Regions from separate parts of the Methylobacterium sp. CCH7-A2 genome, predicted to be linked through region 1. Evidence: predicted binding sites of a transcription regulator. Region 1 holds the regulator's gene; each other region holds the start of a gene.
The links. Region 1 encodes LexA, which represses DNA repair genes until DNA is damaged. Its sites were predicted from a motif close to TGTTCNNNNTGTGTTCNG; they were not measured.
Positions count from the first base shown of each region.

Region 2: AX750_RS23330 (putative DNA modification/repair radical SAM protein) is a predicted target of LexA. The motif match lies at 2,966-2,983, and genes of this name have one in related genera.
Region 3: AX750_RS04035 (DUF3072 domain-containing protein) is a predicted target of LexA. The motif match lies at 2,958-2,975, and genes of this name have one in related genera.
Region 4: ssb (single-stranded DNA-binding protein) is a predicted target of LexA. The motif match lies at 3,225-3,242, and genes of this name have one in related genera.

Region 1 covers NZ_LSKN01000289.1:149,939-155,115, forward strand. Annotated here, with positions in the region: gene AX750_RS21935 (ComEC/Rec2 family competence protein) at 1-1,818, shown strand, start outside; gene lexA (transcriptional repressor LexA) at 1,829-2,569, opposite strand; gene glp (gephyrin-like molybdotransferase Glp) at 2,679-3,890, opposite strand; gene moaC (cyclic pyranopterin monophosphate synthase MoaC) at 3,890-4,387, opposite strand; gene trpC (indole-3-glycerol phosphate synthase TrpC) at 4,384-5,177, opposite strand, start outside.
Region 2 covers NZ_LSKN01000305.1:8,781-13,957, forward strand. Annotated here, with positions in the region: gene glgX (glycogen debranching protein GlgX) at 1-97, opposite strand, end outside; gene AX750_RS23320 (glycogen/starch/alpha-glucan phosphorylase) at 103-2,580, opposite strand; gene AX750_RS27010 (hypothetical protein) at 2,667-2,855, opposite strand; gene AX750_RS23330 (putative DNA modification/repair radical SAM protein) at 3,014-4,228, shown strand; gene AX750_RS23335 (UdgX family uracil-DNA binding protein) at 4,237-5,177, shown strand, end outside.
Region 3 covers NZ_LSKN01000059.1:4,552-9,728, reverse strand. Annotated here, with positions in the region: gene rpoD (RNA polymerase sigma factor RpoD) at 1-636, shown strand, start outside; gene AX750_RS04055 (SRPBCC family protein) at 691-1,173, opposite strand; gene AX750_RS04050 (metalloregulator ArsR/SmtB family transcription factor) at 1,170-1,514, opposite strand; gene AX750_RS04045 (LysE family translocator) at 1,650-2,261, shown strand; gene AX750_RS04040 (secondary thiamine-phosphate synthase enzyme YjbQ) at 2,263-2,688, shown strand; gene AX750_RS04035 (DUF3072 domain-containing protein) at 2,696-2,947, opposite strand; gene AX750_RS04030 (HlyU family transcriptional regulator) at 3,063-3,350, shown strand; gene AX750_RS04025 (type 1 glutamine amidotransferase domain-containing protein) at 3,443-4,003, shown strand; gene AX750_RS04020 (MFS transporter) at 4,200-5,177, shown strand, end outside.
Region 4 covers NZ_LSKN01000217.1:7,440-12,616, forward strand. Annotated here, with positions in the region: gene AX750_RS15910 (aminotransferase class V-fold PLP-dependent enzyme) at 1-80, opposite strand, end outside; gene AX750_RS15915 (MFS transporter) at 298-1,530, shown strand; gene AX750_RS15920 (DUF2189 domain-containing protein) at 1,639-2,442, shown strand; gene AX750_RS15925 (DinB family protein) at 2,513-3,076, shown strand; gene ssb (single-stranded DNA-binding protein) at 3,326-3,865, shown strand; gene AX750_RS15935 (VOC family protein) at 3,938-4,414, opposite strand; gene AX750_RS15940 (M20 family metallopeptidase) at 4,599-5,177, shown strand, end outside.

The DNA of each region.
Region 1 (5,177 bases):
GTGGAATCGGTGGAGGCGCGCGATGCCGGCGCTCGGCTCGTCATCCGCGTGACGGGGATCGCCGGGCTCGACCGGCCGTTCTGGCCGAAGCGTGTGCGCGTCAACATCCGCTCCGGGACCGTGGCGCCCGGAGACCATGTCGCGGCCGTGGCGCGGCTGCTGCCGCCGCCGGGGCCGGCCCGGCCGGGCGGCTATGATTTCGGGCGCGACGCCTTCTTCCGCGGCATCGGCGCCGTCGGCAGCATCTCGGGCAAGATCGCGCTCAGCCCGCCGCCGCATCCGCCCGACTGGGATCTGCGCCTGGCGGCGGCGATCGACGGCGCCCGCAACGCCCTGACCCAGCGCATTGCCTCGGTCGCCGGCGGGCAGGCAGGGGCGATGGCGGCGGCGCTGGTCACCGGCAAGCGCGGGCTGATCACCGAAACCACCAATGCCGATCTGCGGGCGGCCGGGATCTACCACATCGTCTCGATCTCGGGCCTGCACATGGTGCTGGCCGCCGGGACGATCTTCTGGCTGGTGCGGGCGCTGCTCGCCCTGTCACAGACGGTGGCGCTGCGCCTGCCGGTCAAGAAGCTCGCCGCGCTCGCGGCGATGGCGGGCTCGGTCGCCTATTGCGTCTTCTCGGGAGCGGAGGTCGCCACCGTACGCTCGCTGATCATGACGCTGGTGATGCTGGGCGCAATCCTCGTCGACCGCCCGGCGCTGAGCATGCGCAACCTCGCGCTGGCGGCGATGATCGTGCTGCTGCGCGAGCCCGAGGCGCTGCTGGGGCCGAGCTTCCAGATGTCCTTCGGTGCCGTGGCGGCGCTGATCGCCTTTGCCGAGCGCTGGGAGGAGCGCGGCCGGTTGCAGCCGCCGCCCGCACTGCCCTGGCCGCTGCGCCCGCTCTGGGTCGCCGCATCCGGCATCGTCGTCACGACCCTGCTGGCGACGGCGGCGACGGCGCCCTTCGGCGCCTATCATTTCCAGACCTTCAACCCTTTCGGCCTGCTCGGCAACGCGCTGGCTCTGCCCTTCGTCTCCCTCTTCGTCATGCCGGCCGCCGTCTTCGGGGTGCTCGCCTATCCCTTCGGGCTGGACGCGCCGGCCTGGTGGCTCATGGGCCTGGCCTCGGAGGTGGTGCTCAAACTGGCGCATTGGGTCGCGACCATCGATCACTCGACCCTGGTGCTCGCCGCCTTCGGCCCGGCCGCGCTCGGCTGCTTTTCGGCCGCGCTGCTCTGGGCGACGCTGTGGACGACGAAGCTGCGTCTGCTGGCGATCCTGCCGCTGGTCGGCGGCGTGGCCGTCGCGGCCAAACCGGAGAAGCCGGCGATCCTGATCGAGCGCGACGGCTCGGGCCTCGCGGTGCGCGGCAAGGACGGCCTGCTCGTGATCGCCGGCAAGCCGAGCCGCTTCGTCCTGCAGCAATGGCTGACGGCGGATGGCGACGGCCGCCAGCCCGACGACCCGTCGCTGCGCAAGGGCGCGGCCTGCGATCCGCGCGGCTGCGTGCTGATGACGAGAGAGGGCCACAGCATCGCCTATGCGCAGGACCGGCTCGCCATCATCGAGGATTGCCGCCGCGCCGATGTGGTGGTGACGCCGATTCCCTGGACGGCGGCCTGCCGCGCGCGGCTGATCGACCGGATGACGTTGCAGCGCGATGGCGCGACAGCCCTGGTTCGGACTCGCTCCGGCTGGCAAAACCACGCGGCGCAGGATGCGGGCGACCGGCCCTGGAGCCGCCGGCGTCCCCAGCCCGCGCCGACAACTGCGGGCCCGGCTGGGCCGCCACCGGCCGAGGAGGCGCCCGATACCGAGCGCCTGCCCTAGCGCCGGCCCGTCAGTAGCGCCGCATCAGATTGACAAGCCGACCCTGGATCTTGACCCGGTCCGGTCCCAGCACCCGCGTCTCGTAAGCCGGATTGGCTGCCTCCAGCGCGATCGAGGAGCCCCGCTTGCGCAGCCGCTTCAGCGTCGCCTCCTCGTCGTCGATCAGGGCGACGATGATGTCGCCGGTATTGGCGGTGTCCTGGCGCCGGATCACCACCGTGTCGCCGTCGAGAATGCCGGCCTCGACCATCGAGTCGCCGCGGACCTCCAGCGCGAAATGCTCACCGGAGCCGAGCATGTCGGCGGGGAGGGCGACGCTGTGGCTGCGGCTCTGGATCGCCGAGATCGGCGTGCCCGCCGCGATGCGGCCCATGACAGGGATCGCGATCGTGTTGCGGGCGTCTTCCGGCATCGCCTCCACCGGGCGCGCCCGGCCGGGCAGCCCGTCCTTGGCCGGCGGCGTCTCCTTGCCGAGCCCGCCCTGGACGATGGAGGGATTGAAGCGGCGCGCGCCGCCCTGGAGGCCACCACCCGCGCCATCCGGCAGCTTGATCACTTCGAGCGCCCGTGCCCGGTTCGGCAGGCGGCGGATGAAGCCGCGTTCCTCGAGGGCCATGATCAGGCGGTGGATGCCGGATTTCGACTTGAGGTCGAGCGCGTCCTTCATTTCGTCGAAGGAGGGAGGGACGCCGCTCTCGCGCAGGCGCTCATGGATGAAGCGAAGCAGTTCGAACTGTTTGCGTGTCAGCATGATCCCCGCCGGCGCTCTGAAATCTGCCGATCATCGCAGATTCGAAACAAATCACGAACACCATACCCGTTCGCGTTGTGTTCCGCAAGCCGATGCGCCAGCCCGCGACCTATCGCAGACGAATGAAGCGGCAGGGATCGCCCTTGCGGGCCGCCGGCGCGAAAACCGGGCGGATCGCCAGCGCCTGCGCCCTCGCGAGCAGGCCGAGCATCGAGGAATCCTGCCTCTCGAACGGCGTCGCCTCCCAGCCGGCCTCGGTCAGGACGAGGCTGGAGCGCAAATAATCCTCGCGCTCGTCATTGGCCGGCATGTCGCGCCCGAGCAAGCCGGGCTCGCTGCGGTCGCGCTCGGGCGAGGGCATGCCGAGCAGGGCCTCGATCACCGGCACCACGAAGAGATGCCCGCAGACGATCGAGGAGACGGGGTTGCCCGGCAGGCCGATCGCGACCATCGGGCCGAGCCGGCCGGTCATCATCGGCTTGCCCGGCCGCATCGCGATCTTCCAGAAGCCGAGATCCATGCCGGCGCGCTTCAGCGCCTCCTGGACGAGATCATGGGCACCGACGGAGGCGCCGCCCAGCGTCACCAGCACATCCGCGCCGGCGTCCCGCGCCTGCCCGATCCTGGCGGCGAGATCGGCATGGTCGTCGCGGGCGATGCCGAGATCGAGCACGCTCCCGCCCGCCTGCTCGACCAGCGCGGCCAGCGCAAACGAGTTGGAGGCGACGATCTGGTCGGGCCCGACCGGCTCGCCCGGCAGCACGAGCTCGTCGCCGGTGGCGAGGATCGCCACCAGCGGCTTGCGGCGCACCGCAAGCGCGGGGTGGCCAGCGGCGGCGGCGAGCCCGAGCGCGGCGCTGTCGAGCCGGGTGCCGGCCGCGAGCAGCTGGTCGCCCTCGCTGAAGTCGAGCCCGGCCTTGCGAATGAATTTGCCCTTGGGCGCGCCCTCGCGAACGGTGATCGCGGCCGAGCCGACACCGTCGGCGTTCTCCTGGATCAGGATGGTGTCGGCGCCCTCGGGGATCGGCGCACCCGTGAAGATCCGGACCGCCTCGCCGGCGGCCACGCTGCCGTCGAAGGAGCGCCCGGCCGCGGATTCGCCGAGAACGCGCAGTTCGGCGCCCGGCACGAGGTCGTCGCCCCGCACCGCATAGCCGTCCATGGCCGAATTGGCGAAGGGCGGCTGTGTCCTGAGCGCCGCGAGATCGGCCCCGAGCACGCGCCAGGCGCACTGCGCCAGCGGCAGGGTCTCGATGGGCGTGCGGCCGGGCACGCTGTCGAGCAGCGCGCGCAGCGCGACCGGGACCGGCGTCAGCGCCATCAGACCGGTCCCCCTGGGGAGGCGTCGGCCTGGAACACACCTGACTTGCCGCCGGATTTGTGGGTCAGCCGGATGCCCTCGATCCGCATGCCGCGGTCGGCCGCCTTGACCATGTCGTAGACGGTCAGGCAGGCGATGCTGACGGCGGTGAGTGCCTCCATCTCGACGCCGGTCTGGCCCTTCACCTTGACCTCGGCCCGCACGCGGATGCCGGGCAGGGCCTCGTCGATCTCGAGATCGACCGCGATCTTGGTGATCAGCAGCGGGTGGCAGAGCGGGATCAGCTCATGGCTGCGCTTGGCGGCCATGATGCCGGCGAGCCTCGCCGTGCCGAGCACATCGCCCTTCTTGGCGTCGCCCGCGCGCACGATCGCCAGCGTCTGCGGCTGCATCACCACGCAGCCCTCGGCGATGGCCGTGCGCGAGGTCTCGGCCTTGTCGCCGACATCGACCATATGCGCCTGGCCCTGCGCGTCGAGATGGCTGAGTGCGCTCACGCGGCGCTCTCCTGCGTCTTGGCTTGTGATGTCTGGCCCGTGAGCAGTTCGCGCGTCGCGGCCGTCACATCGGCCTGTCGCATCAGGCTTTCGCCGACGAGGAAGGTCCTGACCCCGGCCCCGTTCAGCCGGCCGACATCGCCATGGCTGAAGATGCCGCTCTCGCTGATGACGATCCGGTCGGCCGGCACGCGCGGCGCCAGCCGCTCGGTCACCGCGAGATCGACGGTGAAATCGCGCAGATCGCGGTTGTTGATGCCGAGCAGGCGGCTCTTCAGCGCCAGCGCGCGGTCGAGTTCGGCGTCGTCATGGACTTCGACCAGCACATCCATGCCGAGATCGAAGGCGGTGGTCTCCAGCGCGCGCGCCGTGGCGTCGTCGACGCCCGCCATGATGATCAGGATGCAGTCCGCCCCCCAGGCCCGCGCCTCGTAGACCTGATAGGGATCGTAGAGGAAATCCTTGCGCAGCACCGGCAGCACGGAGGCCGCGCGCGCCTGCAGCAGGAATTCCGGCCGGCCCTGGAAGGAGGGGCCATCGGTCAGGACGGAGAGGCAGGCGGCCCCGCCGGCGGCGTAGGCGCGCGCCAGCACGGGCGGGTCGAAATCGGCGCGGATCAGCCCCTTGGAGGGCGAGGCCTTCTTGATCTCGGCGATCAGCGCCGGCTGGCCGGCGGTGTGCTTTGCGGCCAGCGCATCGGCGAAGCCGCGCGTCGGCCCGGCGTCACGCGCCAGCACCTCGATCCGGTCCTGCGGGATCGCCAGTTTGGCGGCCGCGATCTCCTGGCGCT
Region 2 (5,177 bases), on a different contig from region 1:
CATGGCGGGAGAAGACAGCGAAGGTCACGCCGTCCTCGCCCGCAATGGCGCCCATGCGGGCGGGCAGCGGGCAGGCGACCAGCGCAGGCCTCGGCACCCGCCTCAGCCTCCGGCCGTGGTGTCCGGCGAGGTCGGCACGTGCCAGATCCGCTCGGCATATTCGCCGATGGCGCGGTCGGCGCTGAACCAGCCGCAATGGGCGGTGTTGGTCACGGACATGCGCCACCATTTCCCCTGGTCGGCCCAGAGCGAATCGATGCGGCGCTGGGCCTGGCGGTAGCTCTCGAAATCGTTGAGCACCATGAACCAGTCATTGGCGCGCAGCCCCTCGACGAGGCCGAGATAGCGGTCGCGTTCGCGCGGCGAATAGGCGCCCGACGCCACCGCATCGAGCACGCCTTCGAGATGCGGCGTGGCGGCGATGACCTCGCTCGTCGGGCGGGGATTGTGCTTGGCGGCCTCGACCTCCTCGGCCGTCATGCCGAAGATGACGATGTTGTCGGCGCCGACGCGCTCGCCGATCTCGATGTTGGCCCCATCCAGCGTCCCGATGGTGATCGCGCCGTTGAGGGCGAACTTCATATTGCCGGTGCCAGACGCCTCCATCCCGGCGGTCGAGATCTGCTCGGAGACGTCGGCGGCGGGGATGATGACCTCGGCCGCGCTGACATTGTAGTTCGGCAGGAAGACGACCTTGAGCCGGTCGCGGGTGGTGATGTCGTTGTTCACGACGACGGCGACATCGTTGATCAGGTTGATGATCGCCTTGGCGGTGCCGTAGTTGGAAGCCGCCTTGCCGGCGAAGATCTTCACCCGTGGCGCCCAGTCGCGATAGGGCTCGGAGCGGATCGCGTCATAGAGCGCGATCGTCTCGAGGATGTTCAGCAACTGGCGCTTGTATTCGTGGATGCGCTTGATCTGGACGTCGAAGAGCGCGTCGGGATCGACGGTGACGCCGGTGTCCTGCCTGATGATTTTCGCCAGCTTCAGCTTGTTTTCGCGCCGGATGGCGGCGAGGCGCTGGTGCAGCGCGGCGTCGCCGGTATGGGCGGCGAGGCGGCGGATATTGCCGATCCGGTCGGTCAGATCGTCGCCGCAGACCTCCTGCAGCAGTTTCGTCAGGCCGGGATTGGCGCCGAAGAGCCAGCGCCGCGGCGTGATGCCGTTGGTGACGTTGGTGATGCGGCCCGGGAAGATCGCGTGCAGCGGCGCGAAGACCGTCTGCTCCATCAGCTTCGAATGAAGCGCCGAGACACCATTGACCGTGTGCGAGCCGACGAAGGCGAGGTGGGCCATGCGCACCCGCCGGCCGTGATGCTCGTCGATGAGCGAGATCGTCGAGAGATCGACATTTTCACCGCCGCTGGAGCGCCGGACCTCTTCCAGGAAGCGGGCGTTGATGCCGAAGATGATCTGCATATGGCGCGGCAGCAACCGCTCCATCAGCGCCACCGGCCAGGTTTCCAGTGCCTCGGGCAGAAGCGTATGGTTGGTGTAGGAGATGGTGGCGCTGGTGATCGTCCAGGCCTCCTCCCAGGGCAGGCCATGCTCGTCGACGAGCAGGCGCATCAGCTCGGCGACGGCCAGCGAGGGATGGGTGTCGTTGAGCTGAATCGCGACCTTGTCGGCGAGATTGTCGAGGCGGCCGAACTGCCGGTAATGCCGGCGCACCAGATCCTGCAGCGAGGCGGAGGTGAAGAAAAACTCCTGCCGCAGCCGCAATTCCTGCCCCGCCGGGGTGGAATCGTTGGGGTAGAGCACCTTGGAGATCGCCTCGGCGCGGTTGCGCTCGGCGACGGCACCGACGATGTCGCCCTGGTTGAAGGCGTCGAGCGAGAGCGGGTGCATGGCGCGCGCGCGCCAGAGACGCAGCGTCGTGGCGTCGCGGCCGCGCCAGCCGACGACCGGCGTGTCATAGGCGACGGCGAACACGGTCTCTTCCGGCTCCCAGAAGACTTCGCCGGGCTTCTGCGTCGCGGTCAGCGAGCCGCCGAAACCGATCTTGTAGGAGGCCTCGCGGCGCTCGAATTCCCAGGGATTGCGGAAGGAGAGCCAGTCCTCGGGCACCTCGATCTGCTTGCCGCCATCGATGCGCTGCTTGAACAGGCCGTGATCGTAGCGGATGCCGTAGCCGAGCGCCGGCACGCCGGTCGAGGCCATCGCCTCGAGATAGCAGGCGGCGAGACGGCCGAGGCCACCATTGCCGAGCGCGGCATCGGGCTCGATCGTTTCGATCGCGGCGAGGTCGACGCCGAGTTCGCGCATCGCCTGCGCCATTGCCCCGGTCAGCCCGAGATTGTTGAGCGCGTCCGCCAGCGAACGGCCGATCAGGAATTCGAGCGAGAGATAATAGACGCGCTTGCGGCCGGTCTCGTAGCTCTCGCGGGTCGAGCGGTGCCAGACATCGACGACATGGTCCCGCGCCGCGAGGATGCCGGCCGTCAGCCAGTCATGCGGCTGGGCGACGGAGGCGTTCTTGCCCAGCGAATAAGTGAGTTTCCTCAGGATCTCGGCTTTGAGGGCCTCGACCCGCCCGGCGGTGTCGGCGGGGCGGGAGGCGTCGGAGGCTGTCTCGGTCAAGCGCTGTCGTCCCGGTTGTTGATCTGTGATCAGTTTCGAAGCTGGGCCCCGGCAAGTCCAGCCGAAATCGCCGCTAAGCCGCGCCTTTATGGACGCGTTCCGGTTTCCTCGCGGATTTCGCTGCGGGTTTCCTGCCCGAGCTGCTTGGCGCTGGTCACGGCGGAGTCGGTCAGGCCGACGACGCTGGCCCAGGCGCTGCGGGTGTAGCTGCCCTGATGGGCGATGGCGTCGTAGCCGATCAGGATGACGGCGACGAGAAGCAGGATCCGGAACATCGGGTTCTCCTTGGAATGACGTGCCGCCCCAACGCGCCGACACGCCGCCTGTTCCGGCGATGGCAGCCGCGACGAAAGGTCTCTGGCGGGCGGGCGACATCCACGCTACCTAGAACAAATAATGAACGGAGTGTCGCGGCGTGGCTCAGCTGACGGTGATGGAAAAGCTCGAGATCCTGAGCGATGCGGCGAAATACGACGCCTCCTGCGCCTCCAGCAGCACGACCAAGCGCAATTCGCTGAAGGGCGGGCTCGGCTCGACGACGGGGTCGGGCATCTGCCATTCCTATGCGCCGGATGGCCGCTGCATTTCGCTGCTCAAGATCCTGCTGACGAATTACTGCAGCTATGACTGCGCATTCTGCATCAACCGCTCGTCGAGCAATGTCCGGCGCGCGCGCTTCACGGTGGAGGAGGTCGTCGACCTCACGGTCAGCTTCTACAAGCGCAACTACATCGAGGGGCTGTTCCTCTCCTCGGGCATCATCCGCTCGCCCGACTACACGATGGCGGAGCTGGTGCGGGTGGCGCAGACGCTGCGCGAGGTCCATTGCTTCCGCGGCTACATCCACCTCAAGCTCATCCCGAGCGCCAATGCCGATCTGGTGGCGCAGGCCGGCCTCTATGCCGACCGCGTCTCGATCAATGTCGAATTGCCGACCGAGGTCTCCCTGGAGCGCTTCGCCCCCGAGAAGCGGCCGCGCGAAATCAGCGCCGCCATGGGTGGGCTGCGGCTGAAGATCGAGGAGAGCAAGGCGGAGCGGGCGAAGTCGCGGCGCGCGCCGGTGTTCTCGCCGGCCGGGCAGAGCACGCAGATGATCGTCGGCGCCGACGGGACGAGCGACGCGACGATCCTGCAGCGCAGCGCGCAGCTCTACGGCTCCTTCGGGCTCAGGCGCGTCTATTACTCCGCCTTCAGCCCGATCCCCGACGCCAGCCGCCAACTGCCGCTCTCGGAGCCGCCGCTGCTGCGCGAACACCGGCTCTACCAGGCCGACTGGCTGACGCGGTTCTACGGCTTCGAGGTCGGCGAGATCCTCGATGACGGCGCCGGGGGCATGCTCGATCTCACGGTCGATCCCAAACTCGCCTGGGCTCTGCGGCATCGCGCGCGCTTTCCGGTCGACGTCAACCGCGCCGATCGCGAGACGCTGCTGCGCGTGCCGGGGCTCGGCACGAAAAGCGTCGGCAAGATTTTGGAAACGCGGCGTTTCCGGCGCCTGCGTCTGGAGGATGTCGGCAAGATCGCGCGCTCGATCACGACGCTGCGCCATTTCATTGTCGCGGAAGGCTGGCGTCCCGGCGCATCTCTCGACAGCGAGCGGCTGAAGCAGCATCTGGCGCCGAAGCCGCAGCAGCTCGCCTTGCTGTGAGCCCCGTCATGGCTCAGTCCGGCATCGTCGCGCGTCTCGACCATCCGGCCGATTTCGAGGGCTGGCGGCGGCAGGCGCGCGCGCTGGCGCTGGCGGAGGTGGCGCCGGCGCGGATCGACTGGCAGATCGGGGAGGAGGCGTCCGGGCTCTTCGCCGGGCTGGCCGAGCCGCCGCCGGTGCCGGCGAATGGGGCGGATCTGCGGGTGCCGCGGGAATTCGTCGAACTGGCGCAGGCAGTGGTCTGCCATCGCGACAGCGGCCGCTTCGATCTGCTCTATCGGCTGCTGCTGCGGCTCCAGCGCGAGCCGACGCTGCTTCATGTGGTGACCGACGACGAGGTCCATAGCGCCCGGGCGATGGCCAAGGCGGTGCGGCGCGACCTGCACAAGATGACCGCCTTCGTGCGCTTCCGCGAGGTTGTCGGCCTCGATGGCGGGGAGGCTTTCGTAGCCTGGTTCGAGCCTGAGCATCACATCGTCGAGCGGGTGTCGCGCTTCTTCGTCGAACGCTTCGCGGCGATGCGCTGGTCGATCCTGACGCCGCTGCGCTCGCTCCACTGGGACGGGACGACGCTGCATCTCGGGGAGGGTGCCTCGAAGGCCGACGCGCCGAACGACGATGCGATGGAGGTCTATTGGCGGACCTATTACGCCAACATCTTCAATCCGGCGCGGCTGAAGATCAAAGCGATGAAGGCAGAGATGCCAGAGAAGTACTGGCGGAACCTGCCCGAGGCCGAACTCATTGCTCCGCTGATCGCCCAGGCTGGCCGGCGCGCGGAGAAGATGGTGATGAAAGCCCCGACCCTGCCACCGCAGCGGCATCTGCGGCAGAGCCAGCGCCAGCGCGAAATGCTCGTGCCCGCTACGGACGGTCTCTCCACCTGGGATGAAGCGCGGGCGTCGGCCAAGACCTGCTCGCGCTGCGATCTCTGCCACAACGCGACGCA
Region 3 (5,177 bases), on a different contig from region 1:
GACCTGATCCAGGAAGGCAACATCGGCCTGATGAAGGCGGTCGACAAGTTCGAGTACCGCCGCGGCTACAAGTTCTCGACCTACGCGACCTGGTGGATCCGCCAGGCGATCACCCGCTCGATCGCCGACCAGGCCCGCACGATCCGCATTCCCGTCCACATGATCGAGACGATCAACAAGATCGTGCGGACCTCGCGCCAGATGCTGCACGAGATCGGCCGCGAGCCCACGCCGGAGGAGCTGGCCGAGAAGCTCGCCATGCCGCTCGAGAAAGTGCGCAAGGTCCTCAAGATCGCCAAGGAGCCGATCTCGCTCGAAACGCCGATCGGTGACGAGGAGGACAGCCATCTCGGCGACTTCATCGAGGACAAGAACGCGATCCTGCCGATCGACGCGGCGATCCAGTCGAACCTGCGCGAGACCACCACGCGCGTGCTCGCCTCGCTCACGCCCCGCGAGGAGCGCGTGCTGCGCATGCGCTTCGGCATCGGCATGAATACCGACCACACGCTCGAAGAGGTCGGGCAGCAGTTCAGCGTCACCCGCGAGCGCATCCGCCAGATCGAGGCAAAGGCGCTCAGGAAGCTGAAGCATCCGAGCCGGAGCCGGAAGCTCAGGAGCTTCCTGGACAATTGACGAAAAAGCCGGCCGCAAGGCCGGCTTTCTTGTTCGTGACAGGGATTGTGGCCGTCACATCCCCTTCACCAGCGCCACCAACTGGTCGAGCGCGGTGCCCCAGCCCTGCTGGAAGCCCATCTCCTCGTGCTGCTTGCGGCCGGCTTCGTCCTTGTGCAGGGCGCGGGCCGTGTAGAGCGTTCCGGTCGCGGTCGGCTCGATTTCGATCGAGGCGGTCATGAAGCCGGAGCCCAGCGGGCGGTAGCCGGGGCCGAGCGCGTCGGTGAAGACGAGCAGCTTCTCCGGAACGACGAAGAGAAAGCAGCCGGTGCCGTCGTTCTTCTCGCCGTTGGGGCCTTCCATCACGGTGCGGAACTTGCCGCCGGGACGCAGGTCGATCTCGCACAGGGTGGTGCGCCAGGGCGCCGGCGTGAACCACTGCTTCAGCAGGGCCGGCTCGGTCCAGGCGCGCCAGACCAGATGCGGGGCGACCTCGACCTCGCGCTTGAGTTCGAGATCGAGCGCCGGGTCGAAGGCGGCGGCGGGCAGGGTCGTCATGGGCGTTCCTCGTCGTTTTTCAGGGTCAGGACGAAGGCGTCGAGCTGGTCGAGGCGCTGCGTCCAGAGGCTGCGCTGCGCCTCCAGCCAGGTTTCGGCGGCGGCGAGAGGTTCCCGGCGCAGGGAGCAGGTGCGCACGCGCCCGGATTTGGCCGTGGTGACGAGGCCGCTTTCCTCGAGCACCCTGAGATGCTGGAGGAAGCTCGGCAGCGCCATCTCGAAGGGCCGGGCGAGTTCGCTGACCGAGGCCGGCCCCCGCCCCAGCGCCTGCACCACCGCGCGCCGGGTCGGATCGGCCAGGGCACGGAAGGTGTCGTCGAGGGTGGAGGGCGTCACGGACATGGCGCGATTCAAGCCCAGAAAAATACTTAGGTCAATACCTAAGTTTTGAGGCTGGCCGGGGATGCAGGCGAGGCGGGCTTGATCCCGGCGGCGGCTTGCGGCTTGCTGGCCGCTGCTCCGCGGAGGCTCAAGCCCATGTCGCCCGAATTCCTCCTGACCTCGCTGATCGTCGTCGCCTCGCCGGGGACGGGTGCGATCTACACCATCGCGGCGGGGCTCACCCGGGGCTCGCGCGCGAGTGTGCTTGCCGCCTTCGCCTGCACGCTCGGCATCGTGCCGCATCTGCTGGCGGCGATGCTGGGGCTGGCGGCGCTGCTGCATGCCAGCGCGCTCGCCTTCGCCGTCGTGAAATATGCCGGCGTCGCCTATCTCCTGTTCATGGCCTGGCAGACGCTGCAGGAGCATGGGGCGCTGAGCGTCGAGGCGAAGGCCGATCCGCGCTCGGCATGGCGGGTGCTGCGCGACGGCGTCGCGATCAATGTCCTCAACCCCAAGCTCTCGATCTTCTTCGTCGCCTTCCTGCCGCAGTTCATCGCGGCCGGCGAGGCGGCGCCGCTGGCGCGCATGCTCGAACTGTCCGGCGTGTTCATGGCGATGACCTTCGTGGTGTTTGCGCTCTACGGCCTCTTCGCGGCGGCGATGCGCGACAAGGTGGTGACGCGGCCTGCGGTGATGGCCTGGCTGCGGCGGGGCTTCGCGGCGGCCTTCGTCGCGTTGGGAGCGAAGCTCGCCGTGACCGAGCGCTGAGATGGCGGCGCAGACGCTGCTGACGATCGCGACGCGCGGTCCGGGCCTCTACGAGTTCACGCGGGAGGCGACCGCTTTCGTCGCCGGGGCCGGGATCGAGACCGGGCTGCTGACGCTCTTCCTGCGCCACACCTCCTGCTCGCTGCTGATCCAGGAGAATGCCGATCCCGATGTGCGCGTCGATCTCGAGGCCTTCTTCCGTCGGCTCGTGCCCTCCGCCGACGATCCGGCGATGGATTATCTCGTCCACCGGGCGGAGGGTCCCGACGACATGCCGGCCCACATCAAGGCGGCGCTGACGCCGGTCTCGCTCTCGATCCCGGTGATGGGCGGGCGGCTGGCGCTCGGCACCTGGCAGGGGATCTACCTGTTCGAGCACCGCGCCCGCCCGCACCGGCGCGAGGTGGTGCTGCACCTAGCGGCGTGAGGCATCCTCACCCCGCCAGATCCGCCTTCAGCGCATCGATCCGTTTCGACGCTTCGGCCTTGCTCAGATCCTCGGCGAAGTCCCCTGGCCGCTGCGTCTGCTCGGACAGGGTCTTGAGATAGGATGTCTGCGCGCCCGTCATCGGGTCGTCGCCTGACACCCAGTCGGCGGGATCCTTCTGCGTGTTGTCCGGCGGGTTTGGGTCGCGCTTGGGATTGTCGTCCAGCGGGCTGGCGTGTTCGTCGGTGCGGCTCGTCACGATGCGTCTCCGTTCCTGATTTGTTCACTGACAACGAGCCGCGCGCCGACGGGTTCCCCATCGCGCCGCAATCTGGGAGAAGGGGCGCGGCGCCCGATGGACAAGGAGACAGCCCATGTCGTTTCTCAAGAAGCTCTTCGGCGGTGGCCAGGCGGCCGAGGCAAAGCCGACGGGCCCGGCGAAGACCATCGAGCACAACGGCTTCACCATCCATGCGACGCCCTATCAGGAGGGCGGCCAGTGGCAGCTCTGCGGCGTCGTCGAAAAGACGATCGAGGGGGAGCTGAAGAGCCACCGCTTCGTCCGGGCCGACCGTTTCCCGGGCAAGGACGAGGCCGTCGATTTCACGCTGGTCAAGGGCCAGCAGCTGGTCGATCAGGCCGGAGAGAGCGTCTTCCGCTAGCGTTCCGGGGGGCGACGCAAGACCGCAGGAACGGACATGGCCCGTGCGGGTTGTCGAGGCATCATCCTCAACCCGAACAAGGAGGCCGTCCCATGAACGACCTGTCAGGCAAGACCATCCTCATCCTCGCCACCAACGGCTTCGAGCAGTCGGAGCTCGATGTTCCGCATGCCAAGCTGAAGGAAGCCGGCGCGACCGTGCATATCGTCGCGCCCGAGGCCGGGGAAATCACGGGCTGGGACCAGAAGGACTGGGGCCGCGCGGTGAAGGTCGACAAGACAATCGCCGAGGTCAGCGCCGATGCCTATGACGCTATCGTGTTGCCGGGCGGGCAGATGAACCCCGACACGCTGCGCGGCACGCCCGAGGCGCTGACGCTGATCAAGCGCTTCTTCGAGCAGGGCAAGGTCGTCGCCGCCGTCTGCCACGCTCCCTGGCTGCTGATCGACACCGGCATCGCCAAGGGCCGCCGTCTGACCTCGTACAACACGATGAAGCAGGACATGATCAATGCCGGCGCGATGTGGGAGGACAGCGAAGTCGTCACCGACAAGGGCGTCGTCACCTCGCGCAAGCCCGACGATCTGCCGGCTTTCGTCGCCAAGATCATCGAAGAGGTCAATGAGGGCCGCCACGAGCGCCGCGCCGCCTGACGTTTCCGCGCCACCTCCGGGTGGCGCTGGATCGGACCCAGGCTCACCGCCTGGGTCCCGCTCAGGGTGGGGTCGCGGCACGGCCCCGCCCTGAACGCCGACCGGCCCCGCCTTGCGCGAGCTTGCCGCCGCTCGGCCGACTGCCTTACTCCTCGGTGAAGAACGTCGGTCCTGTGAGCCGGCGCGCCGAGGAAACATGTCCAGCGACGACTCCCGTTACGCGCCCGATTCTTCCTATGCCTGGCTGCGGCTGGCCGTGTCGCTGCTGGTCGGCACGGCGGCCTGTGTCGGCACCTGGTCGGTCGTCGTCGTGCTGCCTTCGGTGCAGGCCGAGTTCGGGACGCTGCGGGCCGGGGCTGCGCTGCCCTATACCTGCGTCATGCTGGGCTTCGGCTTCGGCAATATCGCCATGGGCCGCATCGCCGACCGCTACGGGATCATCGTGCCGATCGTGGGCGGCGCCTTGCTGCTGGGCAGCGGTTACATCCTGGCCGGCATGGCGCAATCGCTCTGGCAGTTCGCCCTCGTCCATCTCTTCCTGATCGGCGTCGGCGGTGGGGCGGGCTTCTCGCCGCTGATCGCGGATCTCTCGCATTGGTTTCGCAAGCATCGCGGTCTCGCGGTCGTCTTCGGTGCGTCCGGCAGCTATCTGGCGGGCGTGATCTGGCCGCAGGTCATCACCTGGGGCGTCGCGAACCATGGCTGGCGCGCGACCCATATCGGCATCGGGCTCGCGGTGATGGCGATCATGCTGCCGTTCTCGCCGTTCTTCCGCCGGCGGCCCTCGGCCGCGAGCATCGCCGCGCAGGAGGCGGCGAGCACGAGCGCGCGCGGCGATCTCGGTCTCTCCGCGAGCCAGCTGCAGTGGCTGCTGGCGATCGCGGGGTTCTCCTGCTGCGTCGCCATGGCGATGCCGCAGGTCCATATCGTCGCCTATTGCAGCGATCTCGGTTACGGCGTGGCGCGCGGCGCCGAGATGCTCTCGCTGATGCTGGCGCTCGGCATCATCAGCCGCATCGGTTCGGGCTTCGTCGCCGACCGCATCGGCGGCACGGCGACGCTGGCGATCGGCTCGCTGATGCAGGGACTCGCGCTTTTCCTCTATCTCTGGTTCGACGGGCTCACCTCGCTCTTCATCGTCACCGGCATTTTCGGCCTGTTCCAGGGCGGCATC
Region 4 (5,177 bases), on a different contig from region 1:
ATCATCGCCTGGAGCACGCGGTCGGGAATATTGGTCGGCCCCGGCATCGCGAGGATGTGCCGGCCGTTGGCGACGCTCATCTGACGGGAATCCTGTGTGGAGGCGGGGAGTGGGCGGGTCTGTCGTCGCCATAACGACAGCGCCCGGCCACAAGCAAGAGCCGTGCACGCCGCAGGGGCATTCCGGTGCTGCCGGAGGCGTGCATGGCGCCCCTGCCAATATTTCGCTGGCTTGCGAGCGCGCGCGGGTTCAAAGGCTTGAAGCTCTGGCCTGGCTCGAACCGGACACGCCTCGGATATGACCGCCACCACGCCCACCGCCCGGATCGCCCAGGGCGCCGCCATGCCGGTGCTGATCGCGCTCAGCGCGACGCATCTGCTCAACGACATGATGCAGTCGCTGATCCCGGCGATCTATCCGATCATCAAGACGGCCTATGGGCTGGATTTCGGCCAGATCGGTCTGATCACCCTGACCTTCCAGATCACGGCCTCGCTGTTCCAGCCCCTGGTCGGCGCCTATACCGACAAGAACCCGATGCCCTATTCGATGGTCGTCGGCATGGGCTTCACCCTCATCGGGCTGATCGGCCTCGCCTATGCCGGCAGCTATGGGCTGCTGCTGATCTCGGCGGGTTGCGTCGGGCTGGGCTCCTCGATCTTCCACCCGGAAGCGACCCGCATGGCGCGCAACGCCTCGGGCGGGCGGCACGGGTTGGCGCAGGGCATCTTCCAGGTCGGCGGCCAGACGGGCGGCGCGCTGGGGCCGCTGCTCGCGGCCTTCATCATCGTGCCGCGCGGGCAGGCGAGCCTGGCCTGGTTCTCGGCCACGGCCCTGCTCGCCATGGTGCTGATGACCTGGACGGCCGGGCGCTATGCCGAGCTGCAGCGCCAGAAAGCGGCGGCCGCGCCCGCGGCCAAGGCCGCGACGGGGCCCGCGACGCCGGTGCGCTCGGCGGCAGCGGTCGCCTTCGCGGCGACGGTGCTGGTCATCCTGCTGTTCTCGAAGAACGCCTATTCGCAGAGCTTCAGCTCGTTCTACACCTTCTATCTGATCGGGAAATTCGGGGTCAGCGTGCAGACCTCGCAGGTCATGCTGTTCCTGTTCCTGGCCTCCTCGGCCGCCGGGGCGATATTCGGCGGCATTCTCGGAGACCGGATCGGCCGCAACAAGATCATCTGGTTCTCGATCCTGGGGGCGCTGCCCTTCACGCTGGTGCTGCCGCATGTCGATCTGGTCTGGACCGGCGTCCTGACGATCGTGATCAACCTGATCATGTCGAGCGCCTTCGCGGCGATTCTGATCTATGCGATGGAGCTGATGCCCGGCCGGATCGGCCTCGTCGGCGGGCTGTTCTACGGGCTGTCCTTCGGCCTCGGCGGGCTCGCCGCCGCGATGCTGGGCGAACTCGCCGACCGCATCGGCATCGACGCGGTCTATCATCTCTGCGCCTTCCTGCCGGCGATCGGGCTGCTCGCCTGGTTCCTGCCGCGGCTCGCTCCCGAAGGCCCAACCGCTTCGGGGCACTGAGGCCGGCCGGATTGATCTGCCCCAATGCGCGCCGCGCTGCTCGCGCTAGGCTGACTCCCAAAAGCCAGGCCCCGGCCTCGTGCCGGAGGCGAAAGCGGGGGAGAGGCCATGGACGAGATTCGGAGCGGGAGCGGAGCGGTGGAGCCGCGGCGGCCGGACCCGGTGGTGCGGCGCATCGGCGTCCATGACGTGGTCGAAGCCTTCGTCGCGGGCTTGCGGGATTTCCAGGCGGCGCCGCTGTTCGGGCTGTTCTTCGGCGGGCTCTATGCGTTGGGCGGGCTCGCCATCCTGATGTCGCTGACGCGCTTCGGCCTGCCCTATCTCGCCTATCCGCTGGCGGCGGGCTTCGTGCTGATCGGCCCCTTCGTGGCGGTGGGGCTCTATGAGGTGTCGCGGCGGCGCGAGGCGGGGGAGCCGCTAGGCTGGGGGCCGGTGCTCGGCGTCGTCTTCGCCCAGAGCCAGCGGGAACTGGGCTGGATGGCCTTCGTCACGTTGTTCGTGATGATGATGTGGCTCTACCAGGTGCGGCTGCTGCTGGCGCTGTTCCTCGGATTCCAGTCCTTCTCCAGCTTCATGGGCTTTTTGACCGTCATCACCTCGACGGCGGAAGGACTGATGTTCCTCGCCGTCGGCCATGTCGTCGGGGCGGTGCTGGCGACGATCCTGTTCTCGCTGACGGTGATTTCCTTTCCGCTGCTGCTCGACCGCGAGGTCGATTTCATCACCGCGATGATCACCAGCGTGCGGGCCGTCTCGACTAATCCGGTGCCGATGCTGGGCTTTGCGGCGGCGATCGCGGCGCTGTGTCTGGTGGCGATGCTGCCGGCCTTTCTCGGCCTCGTCGTGCTGCTGCCGGTGCTCGGCCATGCGACCTGGCATCTCTACCGGCGGGTGGTCGAGCCCGCGGCCTGAGCCGTCTTCCGCCTGCTGACATGACGCGACACGCGCCTGCTGTCAGTGTCCGCGGGCAGGAGGACCGACCATGGACGTGTTGCGACCCTACCGGGCGATGGCTTTCAACAATCTCTGGGCCAATCACCGGCTGCTCAGTGCCTGTTCGGCGCTCTCGGCGGCGGAGTGGGTGGCGCCGCGCACCGGGTTCTTCCCGAGCCTGCGGGCGACGCTCAACCACATCCTGATCATCGATCATTTCTATGTCGACGCGATGGAGGGCGGGACGCTCGGCCCCGTCGCCTGGGCGAACCGCGAGCCCTGCGCCACGCTGCCCGAGCTTCAGGCCGCGCAGAAGGCGATGGACCGGCGGCTGATCGCCGTGGTCGAGGCGGCGGCGGGTCATGACGGGCTGGAGCGGATCGTCAGCGTGCATCGCGGCGCGCGCATCCAGCACGAACGGCTCGACCGGCTGCTGCTGCATCTGTTCCAGCACCAGATCCACCATCGCGGCCAGGCCCATGCCATGCTCAGCGGCAGCTCGGCGCCGCCGCCGCAGCTCGACGAGTTCTTTTCGGTGGGCGAGGCGGAGCTGCGGGCCGGGGAGTTCGCCGCGCTGGGGATCAGCGAGGCGCGGGTGTGGGGGGAGGGCTGACGCCGTCTAGCCACTCCGTTCTTGCACGGGACCACGCCGTCATACCGTGGCGCCGCTGCGCGCTTGTCGCTTCTGCGCAACACGCTCAGGCGGGCGCGGCGATCCTGTTGGCTCCGCCGAAAACAGGGGACAACCCCGCGGAGGGCCCTTGAACAAAACAAGAACATCATTGATAGTGAGGCGGTCGGCCGGTAGGGTCCTGCTCCGGTCGCGGGCCGGTTTCGAAGTGCGCAGGAAATGGAGCCTCTCATGGCTGGTAGCGTCAACAAGGTCATTCTGGTCGGCAATCTCGGGCGCGACCCGGAGGTCCGCCGCCTCGGCTCGGGCGAGCCGGTCGTCAATCTGCGCATCGCCACCTCGGAAACCTGGCGCGACAAGCAGTCGGGCGAGAAGAAGGAGCGCACCGAGTGGCACTCGGTCGTGATCTTCAACGAGAACCTCGCCAAGGTCGCCGAGCAGTATCTGAAGAAGGGCTCGAAGATCTATATCGAGGGCCAGCTCCAGACCCGCAAATGGCAGGACCAGTCGGGCGTCGAGAAATACACCACCGAGATCGTGCTGCAGCGCTATCGCGGCGAACTCACCATCCTCGACAGCCGCGGCCAGGGCGGCTCTGACGAATATGGCGAGGGCGGCGGCATGATGGAGGATCGCTCCTCCGGCTCGTCCTTCGGTCGCTCGGGCCCGATGGGCGGCGGTGGCGGCGGTTCGCGCCAGCCGGCGATGGCCGGCGGTGGCGGCGGCGGGCGCTCCTCCTCGAGCCATCTCGACGACGACATCCCGTTCTAGGGCCGGGGCCTCTTCAGGCTCGATCTCCGGTTCGGTCCCGCGCGATGGGCGGCGGGACCCGCCGGCAGCCTTTCAGCCCGCCGCGGCGCGCTCCAGCGCCGCGATATCGAACTTCGTCATCTGCATCATCGCCTGCATGACGCGGCCGGTGACGGCTTCGTCGCCGCCATTGACCAGTTCGACGAAGCGCTCGGGAACGATCTGCCAGGACAGGCCGAAGCGGTCCTTGAGCCAGCCACACTGGCTCGGCTCGCCGCCTTCGCAGAGCTTCTCCCAGTAATGGTCGATCTCGGCCTGCGTGGCGCAATGGACGACGAAGGAAACCGCTTCGCTGAAGCGGAATTGCGGGCCGCCATTCAGCGCCGTGAAGGTCATTCCCTCCAATTCGAAGGACACGACGAGGACGTCGCCGGCGCGGCCCGGTCCGGCGCCGGTGTTGCGCACCACCGGTCCCGGCCGACTGTTCGGGAAGACCGAGCGGTAGAAGGCGGCAGCCTCCTCGGCCTGATGGTCGAACCAGAGGAAGGGCGTAATCTTCTGGAGCTTCATGACGGTCTCCTGGCGATCTCCTGCGAAGCGGGACGCTCGGGTGCGGGTCTAAACTTATCCAAATGGTTTAGTATTAGACCGCAGCTGTCAAGGCCGGCAGCCCGCGCCATGCCATCAGGGCAGGGCGCCAATGCCCGTCTCTTCGCTTGCTCACGCGCACGGGCCCGGCCAAGGTCGCGCCATCATGAGCACATCCGATCCCGTCTCCGCCCTTTCCGTCTGGCTCGCGCTGGAGAGCCACACCCATCACGCCCCCGGCGTCAACGGCATGATGGATCTCGTCGCCGCCGAGGTCGAAGGCCTGCCGATCGCGGTGGAGCGCATTCCCGGCCGGGACGGGCTGGGCGACGCCCTGATCCTGCGGGCCGGCCTTTCCACCGGGACGCCCGGGCTGGCGGTCATGTCGCATCTCGACACGGTCCATCCCGTCGGGACCGCCGCGCGCGACCTGCCCGTGCGGGTCGAGGGCGACCGGCTCTACGGCCCCGGCGTCTACGACATGAAGGGCGGGGCCTATCTCGCGCTGCAGGCCTTCAAGCAGGTCGCGCTGGCCGGTACCGCGAAGCGGCCGCTGGTCTTCCTGTTCACGCCCGACGAGGAGATCGGCTCGCCGACGACGCGCGGGCTGATCGAGGAGATCGGCCGCCAATCGGCGGCCGTTCTGGTCACCGAGCCGGCGCGCGAGGGCGGCAAGATCGTCACGGCCCGCAAAGGGGTGGGGCGCTTCGAGGTGAAGCTCGAGGGCCGGCCGGCCCATTCCGGC